Regions from separate parts of the Streptomyces sp. NPDC050485 genome, predicted to be linked through region 1. Evidence: riboswitches for the same ligand, from Rfam matches in the RefSeq annotation. Region 1 holds a riboswitch; each other region holds the start of a gene.
What was found. A riboswitch is a leader RNA that binds a small molecule or an ion and turns the genes downstream of it on or off. The one in region 1 is predicted to bind cyclic di-AMP.

Region 2: another riboswitch for cyclic di-AMP. It lies ahead of ACIBK6_RS15605 (C40 family peptidase); the one in region 1 lies ahead of ACIBK6_RS11140 (transglycosylase SLT domain-containing protein).
Region 3: another riboswitch for cyclic di-AMP. It lies ahead of ACIBK6_RS35230 (transglycosylase family protein); the one in region 1 lies ahead of ACIBK6_RS11140 (transglycosylase SLT domain-containing protein).
Region 4: another riboswitch for cyclic di-AMP. It lies ahead of ACIBK6_RS20425 (M23 family metallopeptidase); the one in region 1 lies ahead of ACIBK6_RS11140 (transglycosylase SLT domain-containing protein).

The regions. Positions count from the first base shown of each region.
Region 1 is NZ_JBITHR010000004.1:408,603-412,805, forward strand. Features, by position in the region: gene ACIBK6_RS11130 (WD40/YVTN/BNR-like repeat-containing protein) at 1-1,131, opposite strand, end outside; partial or broken gene ACIBK6_RS11135 (RraA family protein) at 1,351-1,527, opposite strand; cyclic di-AMP (ydaO/yuaA leader) riboswitch at 2,154-2,345, shown strand; gene ACIBK6_RS11140 (transglycosylase SLT domain-containing protein) at 2,349-3,179, shown strand; gene ACIBK6_RS11145 (class I SAM-dependent methyltransferase) at 3,207-3,848, opposite strand; gene ACIBK6_RS11150 (STAS domain-containing protein) at 4,149-4,203, shown strand, end outside.
Region 2 is NZ_JBITHR010000006.1:319,496-323,698, forward strand. Features, by position in the region: gene ACIBK6_RS15595 (ATP-dependent Clp protease proteolytic subunit) at 25-654, shown strand; gene ACIBK6_RS15600 (hypothetical protein) at 661-969, shown strand; cyclic di-AMP (ydaO/yuaA leader) riboswitch at 1,294-1,489, shown strand; gene ACIBK6_RS15605 (C40 family peptidase) at 1,494-1,973, shown strand; gene ACIBK6_RS15610 (ATP-binding protein) at 2,088-2,522, opposite strand; gene ACIBK6_RS15615 (helix-turn-helix domain-containing protein) at 2,767-3,654, shown strand; gene ACIBK6_RS15620 (DUF397 domain-containing protein) at 3,655-3,876, shown strand; gene ACIBK6_RS15625 (8-amino-7-oxononanoate synthase) at 3,884-4,203, opposite strand, start outside.
Region 3 is NZ_JBITHR010000026.1:95,763-99,965, forward strand. Features, by position in the region: gene eno (phosphopyruvate hydratase) at 1-689, opposite strand, end outside; gene ACIBK6_RS35230 (transglycosylase family protein) at 949-1,674, opposite strand; cyclic di-AMP (ydaO/yuaA leader) riboswitch at 1,678-1,845, opposite strand; gene ACIBK6_RS35235 (transglycosylase family protein) at 2,109-3,089, opposite strand; gene ACIBK6_RS35240 (cytochrome P450) at 3,189-4,203, opposite strand, start outside.
Region 4 is NZ_JBITHR010000009.1:224,709-228,911, reverse strand. Features, by position in the region: gene ACIBK6_RS20430 (M16 family metallopeptidase) at 1-1,350, shown strand, start outside; cyclic di-AMP (ydaO/yuaA leader) riboswitch at 1,565-1,725, shown strand; gene ACIBK6_RS20425 (M23 family metallopeptidase) at 1,739-2,500, shown strand; gene ACIBK6_RS20420 (GntR family transcriptional regulator) at 2,706-3,383, shown strand; gene ACIBK6_RS20415 (HPr family phosphocarrier protein) at 3,605-3,886, opposite strand; gene ACIBK6_RS20410 (GNAT family N-acetyltransferase) at 4,039-4,203, shown strand, end outside.

The DNA of each region.
Region 1 (4,203 bases):
CTGGTCGATGGCGTACAGGCGCGAACCGTCGGCCGCCGCGCCGAACGTCATATTGCCCACGTCGGCGCTGCTCGTCGGCAGATCACCGATGCCGGACACCGGCTTCCACTCGCCGCCCTGCCTGCTGTAGAGCCCGTTGTACGTGTCGCCACCACGCCAGCCGATGGCGAGCAGCACCTTGCTCGGGTCCTTCGGATCCACCGCGATGTCATTGGCGATGTTCTTGTACGGGGCCGAGGGGTCGGCCGCCTTGGAACCACCCGGAAGATAGTCGGGGTTGGGGGCGAACTCCAGCTTCCACGGGCCCGAGAGGGCGGTGGTGGAGTGTGACCACACGCCCCGGCTGGTGGCCGCCCACACGGTGGTTCCGGCGAACCGCAGGGCGTGGATCGTGGTGCTCTCCAACTCCGCGCCGCCGACCCGGCCGCCGGGCTGGAACTGACCGTGCCCAGGATCGGAGAGGACGTAAACTCCCGTCCCCACGAAGGAGGTTGCCCCGGTGTTGGACTCGCCGGTCGCGTACCAGAGCCGGTTGGAGCCGTCCAGGGCGAGGGTGCCCGTGGACAGCGAGGGCAGTTTGTCGGCGATCGGTTGCCAGTTGCCGCCACCGGTCTTCGAGCGGAACACACCGCCGTTGGCGCCGCCCGCGTACACATAGCCCTGGTCGTCGGCGGCGAGCCCGGTCATGCGGCCGGTGACCTTCCCCGAGCCGCCGCTGGAGTTGGAGTTGATGTCGCGGTAGCGCGGGTCGTCGGAGTCGTACGCCTTCGACGTGACATGGCCCCAGGCGCCCTGCGTGTGCCGCATGGACTGCAACTGGGCCCAGGCCGCCCCGTAGGCGCCGGGCGCGACGACGCCGGGTGCGGTACGCGCTTCGGTGTACTGGGCGGTGGATTCGGCGGAGTTCTGCGCCTCGTCGGAGCCGCCGTCGCCGCCGTCCGGTGTGAGGCCCTTGGCCGACTTGGAGCGGATCTGCTGGGTGTGCTGCTTGCCGATATCGGCCTGATGACGCGCGTTCCAGGGTCTGGGTGTAGTGGAACCCGTGGCCGCGAAGGCCTGAGCGCCGACCAGGCCGAACGCGGCGGCCGCGACGGTACAGGTGATGTACCGCCGCCGATGCCGTTGGGGCATCTGCCTTCTCCTCCCTGTGGCGGGCACCGGATGCGGCCCGACCGCCGAGAGGGAATCCTGGCGTGGACGCGTCAGTAGGGGAAGGGGAGGTTCGATCAATTCGCGGCCAAGATACGGCAGTTGGCGATAGCGCTCAGGGGGCGGCGGGGAGCTTGACGGCACCGCCCGCTTCGCCGGCCACCGCGACGTCTCCGGTCCGCACCGGCACACGGCCGCAGCTCACCGGACGATTGACGGTTCGGCAGCCGCTGTGACCCCCGGGACGGGGATGACGCCCCGAGTGAAGACAGCAAAGCCCACCTCGCGCAATGCGGCGGGATCCCGATTCAGCCCCTCGGCCACGAATGCCGCGATTCCTCGGTGTTGGGTGACGGCGCGCACGTATCCACCGGCAAACGCTTGGTTCCTGGCGCCTGATTCACGACGAGAAGGTCAGCGGGTGTGGTCGGCGGGGGCGGTTGGGGGGAATGTTCTTGCATTCGCTGGTGCCGTTCATGTCCTCCGCCATCCTTTCTTGATCGCGACGCCTGCGTGGCCTCCTGGTAATGCGACCTTCAGCGCTGGGGCGGGCTGGGACGCGCCGGGACGATCTTGGGAGACCGGGCACGCCGCGAATGGCTGTCTGGAGGCTCTGCGGGCGCGCACGGCCCGGATCACGCGGCGCCCTGGCCGTCGGGGGATGGGTGGCGTCGGTGAATCCCGAGTAGGGATTTGTCCGAAATACTACAGTTTAGCAACCCCCGCTCTCGAATCGAGAATGTCGGAATTGGGGGCTATTGCCTGCACCCGGGCGCTTTTGTGTGCACGTCTCGGGGGCCTCGCCGGGCGAGTGAATTGGGTCACGTGCGGCGTGATCTACGGGCGGAGGGGGTGAGGGTCATTTCGGGTCTGGCGCAAGAGAGTTGGGGGCCGGAACGGAGGTCCGTGGGGGTGCGGGACTTTAGGGAATCCCTATTCCGGATCACCTCCGTTGAATTCCGGTCTTGTTTCCGGTCCGCCCATTCGCTTAGGTTCACCGCAATCCGGATGGAACGCCGAATCCTGCCGCCGTCCGGAACCTCCCACACACGTACGGCAGGAGCGGGGGACCCAGGTAAGCCGCCGATCCGGATTCCGGAATGGCTAAGGGGTGAAGTCGAGTGCACACCCGCACTGCGACCGGACAGCTCCCGTCCGAACCCGACAGCTCACCTCGCAGGCGAAGGAGAGGAATTCACATGCCTGGAAAGGGCAAGCACCGCCGCCCCAAGTCCAACTCGCTCACCCGGGGCCTCGCCGCCGCCGGTACGGGCGGCGCCGTGCTCGCCATTCCGGTGATCGGCGCGACCACGGCCGCTGCCGCACCGGCATCGGTGCACACCGGCACTGCCGTCAAGGCCGCGGCGCCCGCAGTCGCGGCAGCCAAGCCGATCACCGCGGTGAAGGCCGCCGCCACGAGCTACTCCGTCATCTCGGGGGACTCGCTGTCCAAGATCGCCGACGCGCTCAGCGTGAGCGGCGGCTGGAAGCAGCTGTACCAGGACAACCGGAGCGTCATCGGCGGTAACCCGGCCCTGATCCACCCCGGCCTCAAGCTCACGGTCGGCTCCCCGGCGAAGGCTGCGGCAACCCCTGCCGACCAGGCGAGCACCTCCCGAGCCACCGCGTCCGGCCGGGCCGACCGCTCCGCGCGGCAGACCAGCCTCACCACCCAGAACACCGCCGCCGTGACGAACGTCTCGTCGTACACCAACAACCTCGACGGCTGGATCAGGCAGTCGCTGGACATCATGGCCCAGCACGGCATCCCGGGCACCTACAACGGCATCTACCGCAACGTCATGCGCGAGTCGTCGGGCAACCCGCTGGCCATCAACAACTGGGACTCCAACGCCATGGCCGGCATCCCCTCCAAGGGACTCCTCCAGGTGATCCAGCCCACGTTCGCCGCCTTCCACGTGCCCGGCACGTCAACGGACCTCTACGACCCGGTCGCCAACATCACCGCCGCGTGCAATTACGCCGCCAAGACCTACGGGTCGATCGACAACGTGCACGGGGCCTACTGACGGGTGTTTCCCGTGCCTGGGGAGGTTTCAGACCCGGCGCGCCAGTAGATAGGCGCGCCGGGTCTCTGCCTCGTCGGCGTAGTGCGTACGCTCCATCCGCATCTCGACGGTGAATCCCGCGGCGGTCAGTGCCTCCGCGACCCGGGCGGTTTCGAGGAAGTGGAAGTCGACGTCGACCTCATGGCCCCACCACTCGTCCAGGTGCCGCACCTCCGAACCGACGTGGAACGCGACGAGCAGGAGACCGGAGCCGCGCAGCGCCCGGTGGGCCTCCTCGAAGGCGCGGCGCAGTTCGGCCGGCGCGAGGTGGATGACCGAGTACAGGGCGACGGCCGACCCGAATTCGCCGCCGGCTGCGGGCAGCGCCAGAAGGTCCCCTTCGCGGAACTCCACCGCCGGATTCTCGCGGCGCCCGAGGGCGACCATGGCGGCGGACAGATCGATGCCGACCGCGCTCACGCCCCGCTCGGCGAGCCACCCCGCGACGTGCCCGGGCCCGCAGCCGAGGTCCGCGACGGGCGCGCCGGGTTCCGTCTGCTCGACGAGGCTCGCGAGCAGCGCCCGGTCCAACGGCTTGCCGGCGAGCTCATCACGGAGGCGGTTGGCGTACGTCTCGGCGACGGCGTCGTAGCTGCGGCGGACCGAGTCATGGCTTCCTTGATCTTCCACGGCGCACAGCATGCCAGTGTCCGCCGAAACGGCAATGGGCCGAATGTGTTGGGCCCCTGTGACTGCCGCGACCGCCCTCACGGGGTACTCGTGTGGGGGGTGGCGCAACTTTCGTTCACCCCGCAGGGTGAACTGTTGAGAGGGTGCACGTTTCTGCATGCGGGCCTGTTCCTAGGGTGGTAGTGCGTCACCCCGGATCACGGTGACTGCCCGACGACCGTGTACTCCCGTATCCGCGGGAGTCGTTCCGCACCGGGAGCCGCCATGGGAACAACCGCTCGGCCAGCTGTCTCCGCACCAGTGCCGCTGCCTCCAGGGCTGCTGCCGGACCCGTGCGGCAACGCCCGTTCCCATC
Region 2 (4,203 bases), on a different contig from region 1:
TATCCGGTCGAGGAGAGGTACGTCATGACCCAGCGCCCTGCCGCCCGCTATGTCCTGCCCGAGTTCTCGGAGCGCACCGCCTCCGGGGTCCGCACGCTCGATCCGTACTCCAAGCTCTTCGAGGAGCGGATCGTCTTTCTCGGCACCCCGGTCGACGACGCTTCGGCCAACGATGTGATGGCCCAGTTCATGCACCTGGAGCACGCCGATCCCGACCGGGACATCTCGCTCTACATCAACTCCCCCGGCGGCTCGCTCACCGCGATGACCGCGATCCACGACACGATGCAGTTCGTCACCTGCGACGTGCAGACGTTCTGCCTGGGCCAGGTGGGTTCGGTGGCCGCGCTGCTGCTCGCGGCCGGCGCGCCCGGCAAACGCCTGGTGCAGCCGGCCTCCCGGGTGCTCCTCAAGGAGCCCGCGATCGAGGAGCCGCTGCGCGGCCAGCCCTCCGATCTGGAGATCCAGGCCGCCGAACTGCTGCGCGGCCGCACGCTCCTGACCGAGCTGCTCGCCCGGTACACCGGGCGGACCGCCCAGCAGGTGGCCGCCGACATCGAGCGGGACGTGGTCTTCGACGCCGCGGGCGCGGTGGCGTACGGACTCGCCGACCACGTACTCGTCAGCCGCAAGACCTCGCTGCGCGGACGGTGAACCGCCGTGCTGCCACCGGAACTTCCGCCGCTGCCCGCACTGACGCGGGCCGAGGCCGAGTTCATCGACTGCTACCTCGAAGTGGTCGATCTGCTCGGCCGCATCAACCCGGCGCACGGCCCCGACACCTACGGCGCGCTGCGGGCCGCGCAGGCCCTGGTCGGGCGGGCGGCCGCACTGAAGGACGCGCTCACCCTGATGCATCTGCGCGGCGAGACCCGGGTGCACGCCCGGACGCTGACCCGCGCCCTGCGGGTGCTGGACGGTGAGCGCCGCGCGGGACGGCTCACGGTGCCGCCGCAGACCACCGGTTGAGGCCGCCGCGCGCGGCGGCGACATCCGACACGCTCATGGGGCCGACGAAACGGACCAGACGGGGTACCCACGTTCGGCCCACCGGCGGCTACGTCCGCTGACCCTTATGGGCTCCTTATGGCGCCTGGACAACGTGCGGAATCGATCGCTCCGTCGCTGGTGAGAGGCTCATCAGCCCTTCTTACGGGGGTAAGAAACCACCTGTGTCCACCCGAACAGGTCAGTCGTGAGCAACACCACAAAAAGCCGTTTTGATACGTAAATATGACAGTCAGTGCGTGAAGATCCCTGGGACGACAAGCCCCCGCCACCGCGGCGGGGCGGTCCGGGCGGACGCCGAGTCCTGCCGCCGCTCCGGACGACTGGTCGACAGGAGTGGACCGGCAGGAGTGGAGGACCCGCGTTCTTCGGGATGGCCGGCCGTCGGCCGTCCCTCGGGGTGAAGCCGTTCAGACGGCCGGGCGTCTTCGCCGGCCCGAACCCGACAGGTCATCCTTCGCAGGCGGTTTGACGAAGGGTTGGACATGACTGCGCAGACAGATGTCCCGTCACACGTCCCGTCTCTGCTGTTCCGTCTCCGCACCGTCACGGCCCTCACCGTCGCCGTGGCGGGGGGAACCATACTGGCGCCGTGCGCCGAGGCGAGTGCCGCGGCCGTCGCCACCAAGGCGCTCCATGTGGCCGAGTCGAAGAAGGGGTCGCCCTATCAGTACGGGGCCGCGGGACCGCACCGCTTCGACTGCTCGGGGCTCACGCTCTACTCGTTCAAGCAGGCGGGCCGGAAGCTGCCCCGCTCGGCGCAGCAGCAGTACAACAACTCCCGGCATGTCTCCGCCTCCTCCCGCAAGGCCGGTGACCTGGTGTTCTTCCATTCGTCAGGACGCGTGTACCACGTGGGGATCTATGCCGGGAACGGGAAGATCTGGCACTCCCCCAAGACCGGCGCGGTGGTCCGCCTCGAACGGATCTGGAGCCACACCGTCTGGTATGGGCGGGTCGGCTGACCGCCTGCCGGGCGACGGCCCAGCTGACGGTCCGTCAACCAGGTCGTCCCGGTGCGCGCGCCCACGCACCGGGACGACGGCCCGCTCCCCCCCAGAGTGGCTCCGGGGCGGGGGCTAGCCGCTCTGCACCGCAGCCGTCCACGGCAGGGCGATCCAGACCGTCTTGCCGCCGTCCGCGGTGGGCGCGACCGAGAGCCGGCCGCCGCACTCGACCGCGAGCCAGCGGATGATCACCATGCCCCGGCCGTTGTCCTGCTGGACGGCGGCGGGCAATCGTTTCGGCCAGCGCGGATGGCTGTCGGTCACCCCGACCCGCAGCTCCTCCTCGCGTTCCAGCTGGACGTCCACGGTGAAGGTGGGGGACTGGCCGAAGGTGTGCTGTACGGCGTTGGTGGCCAGTTCTGACACGATGAGCCGGACCGTGTCGGCGGTCTCGTCGTCGGACGGCAGGCCCCAATCGGTGAGGACCTCGGCGACGTATCGCCGTGCCACGGAGACCGAGGCGGGTTCGCTCGGCAGAGTGACTGATGCTTCGAGATGGTCTGCCATGGCGACGCTGTCCCTTTCCCACCCGGGCCGGCTAGAGGACTCCTGGCGGATGAGCGCTCACGGAGACGACGTCGGCCTCGGATTGTGCTTCGCGCCAGAGTGCCACTCATCGTGCCGGTCTTGGGTGCGATCCACCAAGATATGCATATATCTGTCGCTCAAAGCGGTGAACTCTGCGGCAGGGGAGCGTATTTGGGCTCACACTTACCCATCGCCGAAGGCGCCGGAGGCGAAGGAGACGGCCATGTGGCACGGACCGGCGGTGCACCGCCGCAAGCTGGGCGAGAAACTGCGCGGGTTGCGCGACCGAAAGGGTCTGACGAGCGGGGAGGCGGCCCGCCTGGTCGGCTGGCACCAGTCGAAGGTGAGCCGCATCGAGACCGGCCGCAGCGGCGCGAAGCCCGCGGACGTGGCCCGGCTGCTCGACGCGTACGAGGTACGGGATCCCCAACTCCGCGTGCTCCTGGAGGCGTTGGCCGATTCCGCGGACGGCGGCGGGGAGCACTGGGCGCGCGCGTACCGGGGTCTGCTCCCGCCGCAGTACCGGGACTTCATCAGCCTGGAGTCGCAGGCGCGCACGGCGCGCACGCTGGAGACCTCGGTGGTGCCGGGGCTGCTCCAGACGCCCGCGTACGCGCGGGCGGTGACCCGGGCAGCGCTCACCTCCCTGCCGCCGGACAAGGTGGACTCGCTCGTGGAGGTGCGCCTCGCCCGCCAGGAGGTGCTGCGGGGCGATCCGCCGCTCGCCCTCAGCGCGGTACTCGACGAGGGGGTACTGAGGCGCCAGGTGGGCGGACCGGCGGCCATGAGCGATCAGTTACAGCATCTGCTGGCGGCCGCCGCGTGGCCCCATGTCCGGTTGCAGGTCATCCCTTTCCGTTACGGCGGCTACGTCGGAATCAACGGGCCTTTCATTATCTTTTCGTTTCCGGACATTTCAGATCTGGATGTGGTCGTTCTCGACCATTTGACGAGTAGCCTCTATCTCGAACGGAGAGAAGACCTTGAGGCGTACAGCGCCGCGTTCCAGACCGTTCAGTCGCTCGCGCTCTCCTGCGAGGACTCGTTGGATCTCATCGCCCGGATAGCCCGGGAAGAACCGGGCCCCTCCGCGGCGGGTGGGGAGGCATGAATGTCCGCACGCCCTGCGCACGTTCCTTCCAGTACATCCCTCAACGGTGCCCCGTGGCGGCGCAGCAGCCGCAGCGTGGGCATGAACAACTGCGTCGAGACGGCCAGGCTCAAGGGTGAGCTGCTGGCCGTGCGCGACTCCCAGCGGATCGAGGGCCCCGCGCTGCTCTTCGGCGCCCCGGCCTGGCACAGCTTCATCTCGGCACTCTCGGCCGATAACTGATAGCCCGTCAGGCGGTGGGGGCGGTCCGCAGGATCGTGTCCACCGCCGTGTCGATCTGCCGCTCCGTCAGATCCGCCCGGGCGGTCAGCCGGATCCGCGAGATGCCGTCCGGAACCGACGGCGGCCGGAAGCAGCCGACCACGAGCCCGGCCGCGCGGCAGTCGGCCGCCCAGGCGACCGCCGCCTCCGCCGAGGGGGCCCGCACGGAGACCACCGCGGCGTCGGGGTGCACCGCCAGATGCCCCGCGGCGGTGAGCCGTGCGTGCAGTTCGGCCGCGACGGCCCGGGCCCGGCCTGCCAACTCCGGTTCCGCGCCCAGCAGTCGCA
Region 3 (4,203 bases), on a different contig from region 1:
TCCTTGATGGCCTCAAGGATGAGGTCCAGGGCCGCGCGGTTGGACTCCAGGTTCGGCGCGAAGCCGCCCTCGTCGCCGAGGCCGGTGGACAGGCCCTTGCGCTTCAGGACGCCCTTGAGCGTGTGGTAGACCTCGGCGCCCCAGCGAAGGGCCTCGGAGAAGGACTCCGCGCCGATCGGGGCGATCATGAACTCCTGGATGTCGACGTTGGAGTCCGCGTGGGAGCCGCCGTTGAGGATGTTCATCATCGGAACGGGCAGCAGGTGCGCGTTCGGGCCGCCCAGGTAGCGGAACAGCGGCAGGTCGCTGGCCTCGGAGGCGGCGTGCGCGACGGCGAGCGAGACGCCGAGGATGGCGTTGGCGCCGAGCGAGCCCTTGTTGTCGGTGGCGTCCAGGTCGAACATGGCCTGGTCGATCAGGCGCTGCTCGGTGGCGTCGTAGCCGACGAGCTCCGGGCCGATCTGCTCGATGACGGCGAGGACGGCCTTCTCGACACCCTTGCCGCCGTAGCGGTTGGGGTCACCGTCGCGGAGCTCGATGGCCTCGAAGGCACCGGTGGAGGCGCCGGACGGAACTGCAGCACGGCCGGTGCTGCCGTCGTCGAGGCCGACCTCGACCTCGACCGTGGGGTTGCCTCGGGAGTCCAGGATTTCCCGGGCTACGACGACGTCGATGGACGGCACGAGCATCTCCTTCTGGGATGTGACGCTAGATGTGACGCAAGCAGTGCGGGGCCGCGCAGGGGTCGCTGCGGCCTTGCGACAAGAGCCTAACCGGCTCCGGGGCTCCGGCCAGCCGAGTGCCCGCCTCCTGGGACGAAAAAGGGCCCAAGGACCCTGAATCCCGGTCAAAGGACCGCAGGACTACTGCCGGGTAACAGAACGAACCCCGGCCCGGCGCGTACGGGGGAATGCGCGCCGGACCGGGGGGACTTGGGGCTTTTCGGCCTCAGCCGAGGTGGAGCTTCTGACCCGGGTAGATCAGGTCGGCGTCCTTGACGATGTCCTTGTTCAGCTCGAACAGCTTCTGCCAGCCGCCCTTGGTGCCGTTGGCGGAAGCGATCTGGCCGAGGGTGTCGCCGGCCTTGACGGTGTACTCGCCATTGCCCTGCTTGACCGGCTCGGTGCGCTGCTCGCCGCGGCTGGCCTCCGGCGCGGACTCGGTGCGCTGGGTCTTCTGCTGCGGCTTGGTCTTCGGCTTCGAGGACGGCGACGACTTCGAAGAGGACGACGAGGAAGAAGAGGACGAAGAGGACGAGGACGACGACGAGCCGGAGGTGTCCACGTTGGCCTTGGCGCCGCCGGAGGTCAGGTTGCCGGCGCCGGCGCAGGACCAGGCGCCCGGGCCCTGGATGGCGAGCAGCTTCTCGGCGGCGGCTATCTGCTGGCCCTTGGTGGCGAGGTCCGCACGGGCGGCGTACTGGGTGCCGCCGGCGGCGGCCCAGGAGGACTGCGAGAACTGCAGGCCGCCGTAGTAGCCGTTGCCGGTGTTGATGGACCAGTTGCCGCCGGACTCGCACTGGGCGACCGCGTCCCAGGTCTGGACGGAGGCGGCGGAGGCCGAGCCGGCCGCCATCAGCGGGGCGGCGACAGCGGCGCCGGTGACGCCGGCCAGCGTGACGACACGGACGGCCTTGGACGGGCGACGGTGCTTGCCCTTGCCGGAAAGCAGCATGGAGGTTCTCCTCACCGACGCCTGCGAGGTGAGCTGTCGGGTTCGGGCGTGAGCTGCCCGGCCGAGCGCCCCAGCGCCCGTCTTCACCCCAAGCCGGCCGACAGTTGCTTCAACTGCCGGGCCCGGCACTTACCTTGGGTCCCCCGCTCCTGCCTACGGCGCATAAGCGTCGACTGTTCCCGTCGGCCGACGGCAGGATTCGGCGTGCTCGGTCGACGGGGCTCGTGGTGACGAGCGGTTCCGACGAAAACACACGGCCCGCCAATGTTCAAAGACGCCCATCGGGGAGAAAACGCCCCTACTTGCCGATACAGAAGGGGCGTTTCCGCAGGTCGGGGGCGGGACGGACGGACCGGGCAGACGGGACACGCCAGTTGGGGCGAAGAGACCCATGTCTCACTTGGACAGAACGGACATACGCCCTCGAACTACCCCTACTTCGGTACCGAGTTCGGGGCGGCGACGGCAGCCGCGGCGGCCTTCAGGTGCAGGCTCTGGCCAGGCAGGATCAGGTTCGGGTCGGTGCCGATCAGCCGCTCGTTGGCGTGGTAGAGCGCGGGCCAGCCGCCCTGGATCTTGTTCGCGTCGGCGATGACCGAGAGATTGTCGCCGGGGCGGACGGTGTAGTCGCCGCTCGCGGCCGGGGTGTTGCCGGCCTCACGTGATCCACCGTCACCTCGCGAGGCGTGCCGTCCCGCATCGCGGCCGTCGGCCGGGCTGCCCGAAGTGCCGGGGGCGGTCGGGGCGGGCTGTCCGGTCGGGGTACCGGTGCCGGAGCCGGTGGTGCCGGGCGTCGCGCCCCTGCTCTCCTCCGGTGCGGGCGCCCCGCGGTGCTTGCCGGGGCTCGCCGGGGTGGACGCGGAGGGCGTCGGCGGCTTGGCCGGGTCGGCCGGCTTCGTGGCGCCCGGCGAGGGCGTGGCCGGGGTGGTGGGGACCGCGGGCGTCGGGGCGACGGGCGCCTTGGTCGCCGGAGCGGTCGGCACGATGGACCCGAGCGGGTCGGCCGGGTCCGGCGTCGCGGGCAGGCCCGGGTCGACATCGGCCGCGCCGCCGCCCTTGGTGAGCCCGCTGGAGCAGTTCGCGAAGGCCTTGGTGCCCTGGGCCGCGAGCACCTTCTCGGCGACGGCTATCTGCTGGGCGCGGCTGGCGAGGTCGGCCCGCTGGGCGTAGTCCGTACCGCCGAAGGCCTCCCAGGTGTCCTGCGAGAGCTGGAGCCCGCCGTACAGGCCGTTGCCGAAGTCGGCGCTCCACATTCCGCCGGACTCACAGGTGGCCACCTGGTTCCAGGAGTGCGCGTCCGCGGCGTTGGCGCCGGTCGCGGCGAGCAGCGGAAGTGCGATGGCCGATCCGGTCACCCCTGCCGCGACGACGAGAGCGGGTGCCTGGCGGGGCCGACGATGCTTCCCGGAGCGCATGGATAAGGCCTTCCGTGTGACTGCTGAGCCGAATGAACGGTGAACGTAGCCGTACTCGAACGCCTGTCACAAGTCGATGCACCCGGGATCACATAAAAGTCACAGTCTTGACGGTTCGTCAGATGAGGTCGTTCCGGGCGGCGGCGTGAACTCGACCGGCAGGGTGCGCAGTCCGCGCATGATGAGCCCGCCGCGCCAGCGCAAATCGGTAGGTTCCACCGCGAGCCGCAGGTCAGGGAGGCGCCGCAGCAGGGTCTCCAGCGCCGTCCTGCCTTCGAGCCGGGCCAGTGGCGCACCGATGCAGTAGTGGATCCCGTGGCCGTATCCGAGGTGCTGGTTGTCCCGGCGGCCGAGGTCGAGCGTGTCGGGCTCGGCGAAGCGCTCGGGATCGCGGTCGGCCGCGGCGAGCACCACGAGCACCGGGTCGCCCGCCGCGATGTCCTGGCCGCCGATCGTCAGAGGCTCGGTGGCGAACCGCCAGGTGGCCAGCTCGACCGGCCCGTCGTAGCGCAGCAGTTCCTCGACGCCGGTCTCCAGGAGCCCGCTCTCCCCCGCGCCGATCGAGGCCTGGAGCCGCTCGCGCTGCTCCGGGTTGCGCAACAGGGCGTACACCCCGTTGCCGATCAGATTGACCGTCGTCTCGAATCCGGCGAACAGCAGGATGAAGGCCATGGCGGCGGCCTCGTTCTCCGTCAGGTGCTCACCGTGGTCGCTGGCCCTGATGAGCGCGGAGATGAGGTCGTCGCCGGGGTTCTCGCGCTTCTTGTGGATGAGCTCGGCGAGGTAGTTGCGCATCTTCTTCACCGACCGGGCGACGCCGCCGCGCGGGCCGCCGCCGTGTCGGATCATCATGCCCGCCCAGTCGCGGAAGTCGTCCTGGTCCTCGCGCGGGACGCCGAGCAGATCGCAGATGGCGTAGATGGGGAGCGGGAAGGCGAAGTCGTGGATGAGGTCGGCCTCGCCCTTCGCCGCGAACGCGTCGATGAGCTGATCCGTCAACTCCTGTACGCGCGGCGCGAATTGGGCCACCGTGCGCGGGGTGAACGCCTTCGCCACCAGGCGCCGAAGGCGGGTGTGGTCCGGCGGGTCGATGTTGAGCAGATGCGTCATCAGC
Region 4 (4,203 bases), on a different contig from region 1:
CAGCCGGCCGCCGGCACCGCCAAGCCGTGGGCCTTCCCGGCCCCCGAGCGCGGCACCCTCGCCAACGGCCTCACGGTGCTGCGCTGCCACCGCCCCGGCCAGCAGGTCGTCGCCGTGGAGATCTTCCTCGCGGCCCCGCTGGACGCCGAGCCCGAGGGCCTCGACGGCGTTGCCACGATCATGGCGCGGGCGCTGACCGAGGGCACCGACAAGCACTCGGCGGAGGAGTTCGCCGCCGAACTGGAGCGGTGCGGCGCCACCATCGACGCGCATGCCGACCACCCCGGCATCCGGGTCTCCCTCGAAGTGCCGGTCTCCCGCCTGCCCAAGGCGCTCTCGCTGCTCGCCGAGGCGCTGCGGGCCCCCGCGTTCGCCGACTCCGAGGTCGACCGGCTCGTGCGCAACCGCCTGGACGAGATCCCGCACGAGCAGGCCAACCCGTCCCGGCGGGCCGCCAAGCAGCTCTCCAAGGAGCTGTTCCCGGCCGCCGCGCGCATGTCGCGCCCCCGCCAGGGCACCGAGGAGACGGTCGCCGCGATCGACGCGGCGGCGGTGCGCTCCTTCTACGAGGCGTACGTGCGCCCCTCGACGGCCGTCACCGTCATCGTCGGCGATCTGTCGGGCACCGACCTCGACGCGGTCCTCGCGGACAGCCTGGGCGACTGGACCGGTGACACCGCCGAGCCGCGCCCCATCCCGCCGATCACCGCAGACGACACCGGCCGGGTCGTCATCGTGGACCGCCCCGGCGCGGTCCAGACCCAGCTGCTCATCGGCCGCATCGGCGCCGACCGCCACGACCGGGTCTGGGCGGCCCAGGTGCTCGGCACGTACTGCCTGGGCGGCACCCTCACCTCCCGGCTCGACCGCGTGCTGCGCGAGGAGAAGGGTTACACCTACGGCGTGCGTGCCTTCGGCCAGGTGCTGCGCTCGGGCCCCGACGGCGGTGCCGCGATGCTCGCCATCAGCGGCTCGGTCGACACCCCGCACACCGGCCCCGCGCTGGAGGACCTGTGGAAGGTGCTGCGCACGCTGGCCGCGGAGGGTCTCACGGACGCCGAGCGCGAGACCGCCGTGCAGAACCTGGTGGGCGTCGCCCCGCTCAAGTACGAGACCGCGGCGGCCGTCGCCGGGACGCTGGCCGACCAGGTCGAGCAGTTCCTCCCGGACGACTACCAGGCGCAGTTGTACGCGCTCCTGGCGGAGACCGGCACCGTGGAGGCGACGGCGGCCGTCGTCAACGCCTTCCCGGCCGACCGGCTGGTCACCGTCCTCGTCGGTGACGCGGCGCAGATCGAGGAGCCGGTCAGGGCGCTCGGAATCGGTGAAGTGACCGTCGTCGCGGGCTGATTGAGGCCCTGGACAACTGGACACATGGGGACCCCGGTGGCGGATGCGCCGCCGGGGTCCTCCCCTATTGGGGGCATATGTCCGGTTTATTGGGGAGGTTACCTGTCTGTCATGTGGCGTGCGCTACAAAAGCCGGTGTCTGTTTGGTGATTGAAAGATCAGCCGTCTAGCGTCGGTCCCGCTGTCCGTCACCACCCGTCGCACCCGCGGCACCGGACAGTGATCGCCGAGTCCCCGTACGGCGCGAGCCAGGGGAGCCGGGGACCCACTCAGTCCCTGGGGTGAATCGGACGCCTCCGCCCGCGGAGGAGCCCGTAGGAGACCTTCCTGCTCCGAACCCGTCAGCTAACCCGGTAGGCGAGATGGAAGGAAAGGACACCGCCACTTCATGGCGTTCACCCGTGCCACCGGGAAGCACCGCGCGCCCAGCCGCATGACGCGCCGCAGCGCGAACATCGCGGGCATCGCCACCCTCGCCACCGCCGGAGTCGTAGGCACCCTCGCCTCCCCGGCCACCGCCGCCCCGAGCGTCGCCGACACCGGCCTCACCCAGGCCATCGTCATCGGTGACAGCCTCGCCGACCAGCTCGGTGCCCAGGCCGAGGCCCAGAAGCAGGCGGCCGTGAAGGCCAAGGCGAAGGCGGAGGCCGAGGCGGCCGCGCAGCGCAAGGCGCAGGAGCGGGTCAAGGCGGACCGCGAGGCCAAGGAGCGCGCGGCGCGCGAGGCCGAGCGCAAGCGCCTCAACACCTTCGTCGCCCCCATATCGGACAGCTATGTGTCCACCGGCTACAAGACCGGCGGATCCCTGTGGTCCTCCGGCGCCCACACCGGCATCGACTTCCATGCGGAGAGCGGCACTTCGGTGCACGCGGTGGGTCTGGGCACCGTCGTGGAGGCCGGCTGGGGCGGTGCGTACGGGAACAACATCGTCATCAGGATGAACGACGGCACGTACACCCAGTACGGCCACCTCTCGGACATCCAGGTCTCCGTCGGCCAGTCCGTCGAGCCGGGCCGGCAGATCGCGCTGTCGGGCAACACCGGCAACACCACGGGCCCGCACCTCCACTTCGAGGCCCGCACCGCCCCGACCTACGGCTCGGACATCGACCCGGTCGCCTACCTCCGCTCGCACGGCGTCTCGGTCTGACCCGCCCCGCGCACACCGAAGACCCCCGGCACGCCGCCGGGGGTCTTCGCCGTTGGCCAAAAAATATCCATTGGTTCCGGCCCGTCACCGGGAATTAACAAAGCCTGGAATAGAGTCGCGGAACAGACATCGATAGACACACCGAGAGGCGCCGACTGGCGTCGTTCGACCGCGTTTCGCGGGGATAAAGGCGGAGGTTCGGCCCATGCGCATTCCGGCGCACTCGGTATGCACGGCGATCCGCGACGACATCGTCTCGGGTGCCCTGGAGCGCGGCAGCCGGCTCATCGAGGACGTACTCGCCCGCCGTTACGGGGTCTCCCGCGTCCCGGTCCGCGAAGCCCTGCGCACTCTGGAGTCCGAGGGCTTCGTGACCACCCGCAGACATGCCGGCGCCTGGGTGGCAGAGCCCACCGATCTGGAGGCCGCCGACCTCCTCGAACTGCGCGTGCTGCTTGAGCCGTTGGCCGCCGCACGGGCCGCGTCGCGCCGCTCCGAGGCGCATCTCAAAGTGCTGCGCGGCCTGGTGAGGCTGGGTCAGGAACGGGCCCGGCGCGGCCAGGGCGAGGATCTGCGCTCGCTGGGCGGCTGGTTCCACGAGACGCTGGCCCAGGCCTCCCTCAGCCCCGGACTGATCGCGCTGCTCACGCAGTTGAGGCACAAGGTGGCCTGGATGTACGCGGTCGAGCAGCCGGCCCGGCCGACCGAGTCCTGGGCCGAACTCGGCGCGATCACCGACGCGGTGGCCCGCGGCGATGCCGAACGCGCCCGCTCGCTCACCGCCCTGCACGCCGAGCGCTCTTTTTCCGCCCATCGGCTGCGGCGCCCCGCCGCGGTGAGCACTTCGCAACCTGCCGTACACACGGCGAGCGCCCGCACTTAACAGCCGGGCCGTATACAAAGAAAGCGCGGTGCGGGACTGTATTTCGGCTGCTCGAAATGAAATGCGGACCGCGAAATGCTGGCCCGGAAATGCGGACGCGGGAATTCCGTCATCGAAATGCGTGCGCAGGGTACATGTGCGGGGTACGTCGGCCGGGAAAACGAAAGAGCCGCCGGTCCCGAATGCGGGATCAGCGGCCCTTCGCTGTGCAGCCGACCGGATCAGACGGTCTCGGGGAGCTCCTCGAGACCCTCGGCGACCAGCTTGGCCAGCCGGTCGAGCGCGACGTCCGCGCCCTCGGCGTCGGAGGCCAGCACGATCTCCTCGCCGCCCTGCGCACCCAGGCCGAGCACCGCGAGCATGGAAGCGGCGTTGACCGGGTTGCCGTCGGTCTTGGCGATCGTCATGGGGACTCCGGCAGCCGTGGCGGCACGGACGAAGATGGACGCGGGGCGGGCGTGCAGGCCCTCGGCCCAGCCGACGTTGACGCGGCGCTCAGCCATGGTGTTGCCCTTCGAAATCTCTGACGGTTGTCTAGACCAGTCTCTCATGTGGTGCGCAGTGCTCCTACCGACCTTAGGCCCGCTTCCGCCGCCGTTCGGCCCTCCCCACCGTGCCCCGCCCCGGATGGCCCCGCGCCCCGTACGCTTTCGGTATGACGACGGCGTCCGACCCCGCGTACCCCGCTCACTGGGAGGCCGACGTGGTGCTCCGCGACGGCGGCACCGCGCGCATCAGGCCCATCACCACCGAGGACGCCGAGCGGCTCGTTTCCTTCTACGAGCAGGTGTCGGACGAGTCGAAGTACTACCGCTTCTTC